Regions from separate parts of the Pseudomonas sp. TH39(2020) genome, predicted to be linked through region 1. Evidence: riboswitches for the same ligand, from Rfam matches in the RefSeq annotation. Region 1 holds a riboswitch; the other holds the start of a gene.
The links. Region 1 has a riboswitch for cobalamin ahead of cobW (cobalamin biosynthesis protein CobW). Riboswitches for the same ligand answer to the same signal wherever they lie in the genome.
Positions count from the first base shown of each region.

Region 2: another riboswitch for cobalamin. It lies ahead of cobO (cob(I)yrinic acid a,c-diamide adenosyltransferase); the one in region 1 lies ahead of cobW (cobalamin biosynthesis protein CobW).

Region 1 is NZ_JAEKFF010000005.1:151,231-154,613, forward strand. Features, by position in the region: gene cobN (cobaltochelatase subunit CobN) at 1-1,151, opposite strand, end outside; gene cobW (cobalamin biosynthesis protein CobW) at 1,155-2,228, opposite strand; cobalamin riboswitch at 2,327-2,541, opposite strand; cobalamin riboswitch at 2,722-2,950, shown strand; gene JFU47_RS05710 (CbtB domain-containing protein) at 3,071-3,271, shown strand; gene JFU47_RS05715 (CbtA family protein) at 3,283-3,383, shown strand, end outside.
Region 2 is NZ_JAEKFF010000007.1:1,163,531-1,166,913, forward strand. Features, by position in the region: gene JFU47_RS25780 (PQQ-dependent sugar dehydrogenase) at 1-791, opposite strand, end outside; gene JFU47_RS25785 (hypothetical protein) at 860-1,444, opposite strand; cobalamin riboswitch at 1,599-1,833, shown strand; gene cobO (cob(I)yrinic acid a,c-diamide adenosyltransferase) at 1,915-2,526, shown strand; gene JFU47_RS25795 (cobyrinate a,c-diamide synthase) at 2,523-3,383, shown strand, end outside.

The DNA of each region.
Region 1 (3,383 bases):
GCGAGGATCAGGGCGATGCGTTTTTCAGCGTTGGGCACTCGCGCCAGATCGATCCAGCGCCGCGCCAGTTCGGCGACAAAATCCATGCGCTCCGGTTGTGGCCGATAGCAGACCACATCGGATTGACTACGCTCGCTCCGCCAGGCCAGGTCTTTGAAGCTGATCGGTCGGCTGATGATCCGCCCATCCAGTTCAGGCAACGCGATGTGCATCGCCAGATCACGCGGACCGAGGCCTTGTTCGCTGGCGCGCCAACCAGGCTCGTTGTCCTGGGCGCAGATCGCCTGGATCACCGGGATGTTGCGGCGAAACGGTCGCAAATGCGGCGCTTCGGGGCTGGATTGGGCGAAACCGGTGGTGTTGAGAATTACGCCGGCCTCGACTTCGTCCAACAGGTCCTCGACCACCGTCAGGCAGCCGGGCTCTTTCAGACTGGCCACGGCAATCGGCAACGGGTTCAACCCTGCCGCCTGCAAGCGCTGGCAGAAAACATCGATGAAGCCTGTGTTGGCCGCCTGCAAATGCGAGCGGTAAAACAGCACTGCCGCGACCGGTTGACCGGCCTGCCAGTCGGCTTGCCAATCCTTCAGTTCAGCGGGGCTTTTGTGCGGGTGGTAAATCGCCGTGCGCGGCAGGGTTTGCGGCTCGGCCCAGGTGTAGTCGCGATCCAGCCAACGATTGGCAAGGCAACGGAAAAAATCCAGAGCATTGCTCATGCCGCCCTGACGCAGAAACTGCCAGAGCCGGTCGCGGTCACAGGCAGCCACCGTGCTCAGCTCGCTGAGTTCCGGGTCCGGGCGGTCATCGCCGGGCACCAGAATCAGCTGCACGCCGCGCTGTGACAATTCCACCAGTCGCTCGACGCCGTAACGCCAATAAGCGATGCCACCGTGGAGCGAAATCAGAATCACCTTGGCGTGGCGCAGCACTTCGTCGACATACAGGTCGACCGACGCGTGGTTCTGCACCTGCATCGGATTGGCCAGACGCACGCTGGGGTAATCGTCGGGCAACTGCTGCGCCGCCTCGGCGAGCAGCGCCAGGCTGGAGTCGCCGCTGCACAGGATCACCAGCTCGGCGGGGGTTTGTCCAAGGTCGGCAATGTTGTCATCCGACACGAAACCGCCGGGCTGGGTCCTGAGCAGGTGCATGGCTTAAACGCTGAGCGCAGCGCGCAATTGCGCTTCAAGCAGAGTGGCGTCCAGCTCCTGACCGATCAATACCAGGCGCGTGGTACGCGCTTCGTCGGCGCCCCACTGACGGTCGAAGTGCTTGTCGAAACGTGTGCCCACGCCCTGAATCAGCAAGCGCATCGGCTTGTTCGGAATCGCCGCGAAGCCTTTGACGCGCAGGATGCCGTGCTGGACCACCAGTTGAGTCAACGCGTCCAGCAACAGGCTTTCGTCGGCTTGCGGCAATTCGAGGGAGATGGAGTCGAAGGCATCGTGGTCATGCTCATCGTGATGGCCGTCTTCACCTTCATGGTGGTGATCGTGATGGCTGTGACGGCTGTCGATGTGTTCTTCGGAACCGGCGCCGAGGCCGATCAGCACGTCCAGTGGCAGACGGCCGCTGCTGGCTTCGATGAGTTTCACCGCGGGCGGCAGTTCTTCAGCGACTTCCAGGCGTACACGGGCCAGGTCTTCAGGGCTGATCAGATCGGCCTTGTTGAGGATCACCAGGTCGGCGCTGGCCAGTTGGTCGGCGAACAGTTCGTGCAACGGCGATTCGTGGTCCAGGTTCGGGTCGAGTTTGCGCTGGGCATCGACCTGGTCCGGGAAAGCCGCGAAGGTGCCAGCGGCGACCGCTGGGCTGTCGACCACGGTGATGACCGCGTCAACGGTGCAGGCGCTGCGGATTTCGGGCCACTGGAAGGCTTGCACCAGCGGTTTTGGGAGCGCCAGGCCCGAGGTTTCGATGAGGATGTGGTCGAGGTCGCCGCGACGGGCAACCAATTCGCGCATCACCGGGAAGAATTCTTCCTGAACGGTGCAGCACAGGCAGCCGTTGGCCAATTCGTAAACGCGGCCATTAGCTTCTTCTTCAGTGCAGCCGATGGAGCACTGCTTGAGGATTTCGCCGTCGATGCCCAGCTCGCCGAACTCGTTGACGATCACCGCGATGCGGCGGCCCTGAGCATTGTCGAGCATGTGCCGCAGCAAGGTGGTTTTGCCCGAGCCCAGGAAGCCGGTAACGATGGTGACGGGGAGTTTGGCCAGTGTTTTCATCGGATGCCCTTTGGCAAGGTGGCGGGCATACGGGACGACAATCGCAGCGACGGGCGCGCGCAAGAGTTCCGCCACCGGATCACCCCGCCCGGTTGAAATTGAGAATCTGTGTCGAGGCAGGTCTCCTGGCTGACGGTTTGCCAGTCTTGTGGGCCTGGCATTCGCTGCGCCTTCCCGCGAACCCGTTGCACAGGGTTTGCAGTGGCGTGGCAGCGAACATCACCGTTCACAGTTGCGGGGGCAGCCGCGGCATCGACCGCGTTCCCTTCTTAGCTTCGGCAGACGCCGAAGAACCTCGAAAGCGCAAGGCTACGCATCGTCTTGGGGCGGGTCAATGTCTGTAGGAGCTGCCGAAGGCTGCGATCTTTTGATTTTGCTTTTAAAAACAAGATCAAAAGATCGCAGCCTTCGGCGGCTCCTACCAAGAGCCAATCATCATTCGTATCCAAACGAGAACCCATGCCAATTGACTCTCCGCCCCCGCCCATGCTCTCCTACACGCCTTGTTACGGGTGCCCTTCAAAGGGTGAAACGGGAAACCGGTGAATCATGTGCTTTACTCTAAAGTCATGTCAGTCCGGTGCTGCCCCCGCAACGGTAAGCGAGCGAAGCGTCAGATCCACTGTGCCAGCAGTTCGGCATGGGAAGGTGATGCTTGCAGGTCAAGGCGAAAGCCTGCGCCCCTCGTGAGCCCGGAGACCGGCCCGCAACACAAAGTGACCATTACGATCACTGAATAACAAACCCGCGGTGGGCGGGCGCTGTTTGAACCTCTGCGTGCCCGACTCGCCGGGGTTTTCCATGCGCTCTATTCACCCGCTGACAGACCAGAGGGAAGCGCCATGTCGATCATCAGCAGCACCGCCAGCAACACTGATAAGAGCACCGCCAGCACCACAACCTTGACTCAACGCCTGACCGCCGCCGCGTGTGCGTCGATCCTGGGCGCATGCCTTGTGTATTTCGCCGGTTTCTCGCACATCGAAGCGGTGCACAATGCCGCGCACGATACCCGCCACAGCTCAGCATTCCCGTGCCATTGAGACCTGCTGACATGATCAAGCGTATTGCGCAAACCGCAGGGTTCACCGGGCTGCTGGCCGCCCTGCTGCTGACCCTGCTGCAAAGCTTTTGGGTGGCTCCGCTGATTCTGCA
Region 2 (3,383 bases), on a different contig from region 1:
AGCCCGTTTGGATTACGAATCCCCGAGGCGAAGATTCGATGATTGCCGGTGGCACGATCCACTTCCCAGATCGCCGCGCGACCTTCTTCCTTGTCCATGCCGTTTTCGGCCACGTTGCTGTTGGAGCCCACCGTGACGTACAGCTTGCTACCGTCCTTGCTGGCGATGACGTTTTTGGTCCAGTGATGATTCAGCGTACCGCCCGGCAGGTCGATCACCTTCATCGGCTGCGACTTGATCGTCGTCTCGCCGTTTTCATAGTGGAAGCGCAGCAACCGGTCCGTGTCGGCGACGTACAGGTCATTGCCGACCAGAGTCATGCCGAAGGGCGAGTTGAGGTTTTCCAGGAACACCGTGCGGGTTTCGGCGATGCCGTCGTGGTCCTTGTCCCGCAGCAGCGTGATGCGGTTCGGGCTCGGTACGCCGGCGCCAGCACGGCCCATGACTTTGCCCATGACCCAACCACGAATGCCTTTGCCGTCATCGGGTTTGGGTGGTGCATTGGTTTCGGCGACCAGCACGTCGCCGTTGGGCAACACGTAAAGCCAGCGCGGGTGATCCAGACCTTCGGCAAAAGCCGCCACCTGAGTCCCTGTCGCGGCGATAGGCTTCGCGCCGTCCGGCCAGCCAATCGCCGGGGCGATGTTCACCGTCGGGATCAGGGTTTTGTTCGGTTCTGGTAGCTTGGGCGACGGGCCGGTGCCGTCGGAGACTTGCAGCCTGGAGGTTTCACCACAGGCGGCAAGCCCTCCGGCGAGCACGATGACGAGAGCGAGCGGGGGCTTGCGCATGCTGATCTTCCCTATGAATGCATTGACCTAATCAATAGAGAAGCGCAGGTGCGCGATGGTTCAACCGCTCAGCCGCGGGCTTCCTTGAACAGCACGGCAATGCCGGGGTGATAGTTGCCGGCTTCGTTGCGCAACTTGCGATAGGGATAGGGGAAGTACCAGGCCACGGCGCAGGTGTGTTCCTTTTGCAGATCGTCGACCATGTCTTGGAGTTCTTCCGGGGTGGCGCTTTGCTGGGCTTTTTGCGGCGCAACGAACAGGCAGCCGAGTTTCAGGTCGCTGGCGTAGCTGATGCGTTTGGCATCGCTGGTGATGTCCTGCAATGCTTGAGTCAGGTTCAGGCTGTTGACGCGTGGCCAGCGCTGGGTCGCCTGAAGGTAAGCGCGTTCTTCGCTGGTGGCGATGAACAGATCGGCGCGGCCATTGCGTTCGCCTTCTTCGACCTGTTTACGGGTCGGCGTTTGTTGCAGTGTGACCATTTCCGCCATCCAGGCCGCGGCGGACAGCAGGCTCAGGTTGGCTTTTTCGTCGAACCAGTAAGGCGTGTCGTTATCGCCGCGCACGGCGTTGTAGCGGTCGATACAGTCAAACCAGCGTTCCAGCACCGGGCGCAGGAATTCCAGCTTCGGATTGCTGATGATCATGCCTTGCATGTGGCTCACCTTTGTTATTGTGTTGTGAGGTTGTGGCTCTTTGATATCACTGCTGAGAGTGTGGCACAAGATTGGCGTCAGATAATTGATCGACGGCAGTTATTCGCTCGCAGGCTGCCCGTCTTCAATTGACGCTCCATCCCCAACCCTCTAACCTTCGCGGCTTGTTTCAGGTGCTCTGTGACCTTGGTCGACAGAGTGAAACAGGGAAGCCGGTGAGTGATTCTCTTCAAGTGACGAAGAGCCATGATCCCGGCGCTGCCCCCGCAACGGTATATGAGTGAAGGCTGCGCCTTGAGCCACTGTGTCGATTGTCGACATGGGAAGGCGCGCAGTCAGGCAAATCGCCGCTCATGAGCCCGGAGACCGGCCTGATCCATCCAGCGGCATCACGGTGGGCGATGCCAGGCTTCTTGCCGTCTATTCTTGTGCCTGCCCGCCGTTATCCAGCCTCAACGGAGAGCTCCCCCATGACTGATACCCCCGATCGTGACGAACGTCATCTGGCGCGCATGCTGCGCAAAAAAGCCGTGATCGACGAACGCATCGCCAATTCCCCGAATGAATGTGGCCTGCTGCTGGTGCTGACCGGCAACGGCAAAGGCAAAAGCAGCTCGGCCTTCGGCATGCTCGCCCGGTCCATGGGCCACGGCATGCAGTGTGGCGTGGTGCAGTTCATTAAAGGGCGCAGCAGCACCGGCGAAGAACTGTTCTTCCGGCGCTTCCCGGAACAGGTGCGTTTTCATGTGATGGGCGAGGGCTTCACCTGGGAAACCCAGGATCGCCAGCGTGACATCGCCGCCGCCGAAGCCGCATGGGCGGTGTCCCGCGAATTGCTGCGTGATCCGTCGATCGGCCTGGTGGTGCTGGATGAATTGAACATTGCGCTCAAGCACGGCTATCTGGATCTCGATCAAGTGCTCAGCGACTTGCAGGCCCGTCCGCCGATGCAGCACGTGGTGGTGACCGGTCGCGGCGCCAAGCCGGAGATGATCGAACTGGCCGACACCGTCACCGAAATGGGCGTGATCAAGCATGCGTTCCAGGCCGGGATCAAAGCGCAAAAAGGCGTCGAATTGTGAGTCAGCCACGTCATTGCCCGGCGGTATTGATTGCCGCGCCGGCCTCCGGTCAGGGCAAGACCACCGTCACCGCCGCACTGGCCCGTTTGCATCGCAATCAGGGGCGCAAGGTGCGCGTGTTCAAATGCGGCCCGGATTTTCTCGACCCGATGATTCTCGAGCGCGCCAGCGGTGCGCCGGTGTATCAACTGGACATGTGGATGGTCGGCGAGCAGGAAAGTCGTCGACTGTTGTGGGAGGCCGCCGGCGAAGCCGATCTGATCCTCATCGAAGGCGTCATGGGACTGTTCGACGGTACGCCGTCCAGCGCTGATCTGGCGCGGCACTTTGGCGTGCCGGTGCTCGGTGTTATCGACGGCACTGCCATGGCCCAGACCTTTGGTGCGCTGGCCTTGGGGCTGGCGCGTTATCAGCCGGACTTGCCGTTTGCCGGTGTGCTGGCCAACCGCGTCGGCACCCTGCGTCACGCGCAATTACTGGAAGGCAGCCTCACTGAAGGCTTGCGCTGGTACGGCGCCTTGTCCCGGGAAACCGGGATCGAATTGCCAAGTCGGCATCTCGGGCTGGTTCAGGCCAGTGAGTTGAACGATCTTGACCTGCGCCTCGATGCAGCGGCCGATGCGCTGGCCAGCAGTTGCGAGGTCGCGCTGCCACCGGCGGTGGAATTCGCCGCGCCTGATGTGATTGATGTCGAGCCTCTGTTGGCCGGCGTTCGAATTGCCGTGGCCCGTGACGAAGCGTTTGCCTTCACCTACGGCGCCAGCCTGGATTTGCTGCGAGCCATGGGCGCCGAGTTGTCGTTTTTCTCGCCGATCCGTGACACGCACTTGCCGGAGGCAGACAGCCTTTATCTGCCC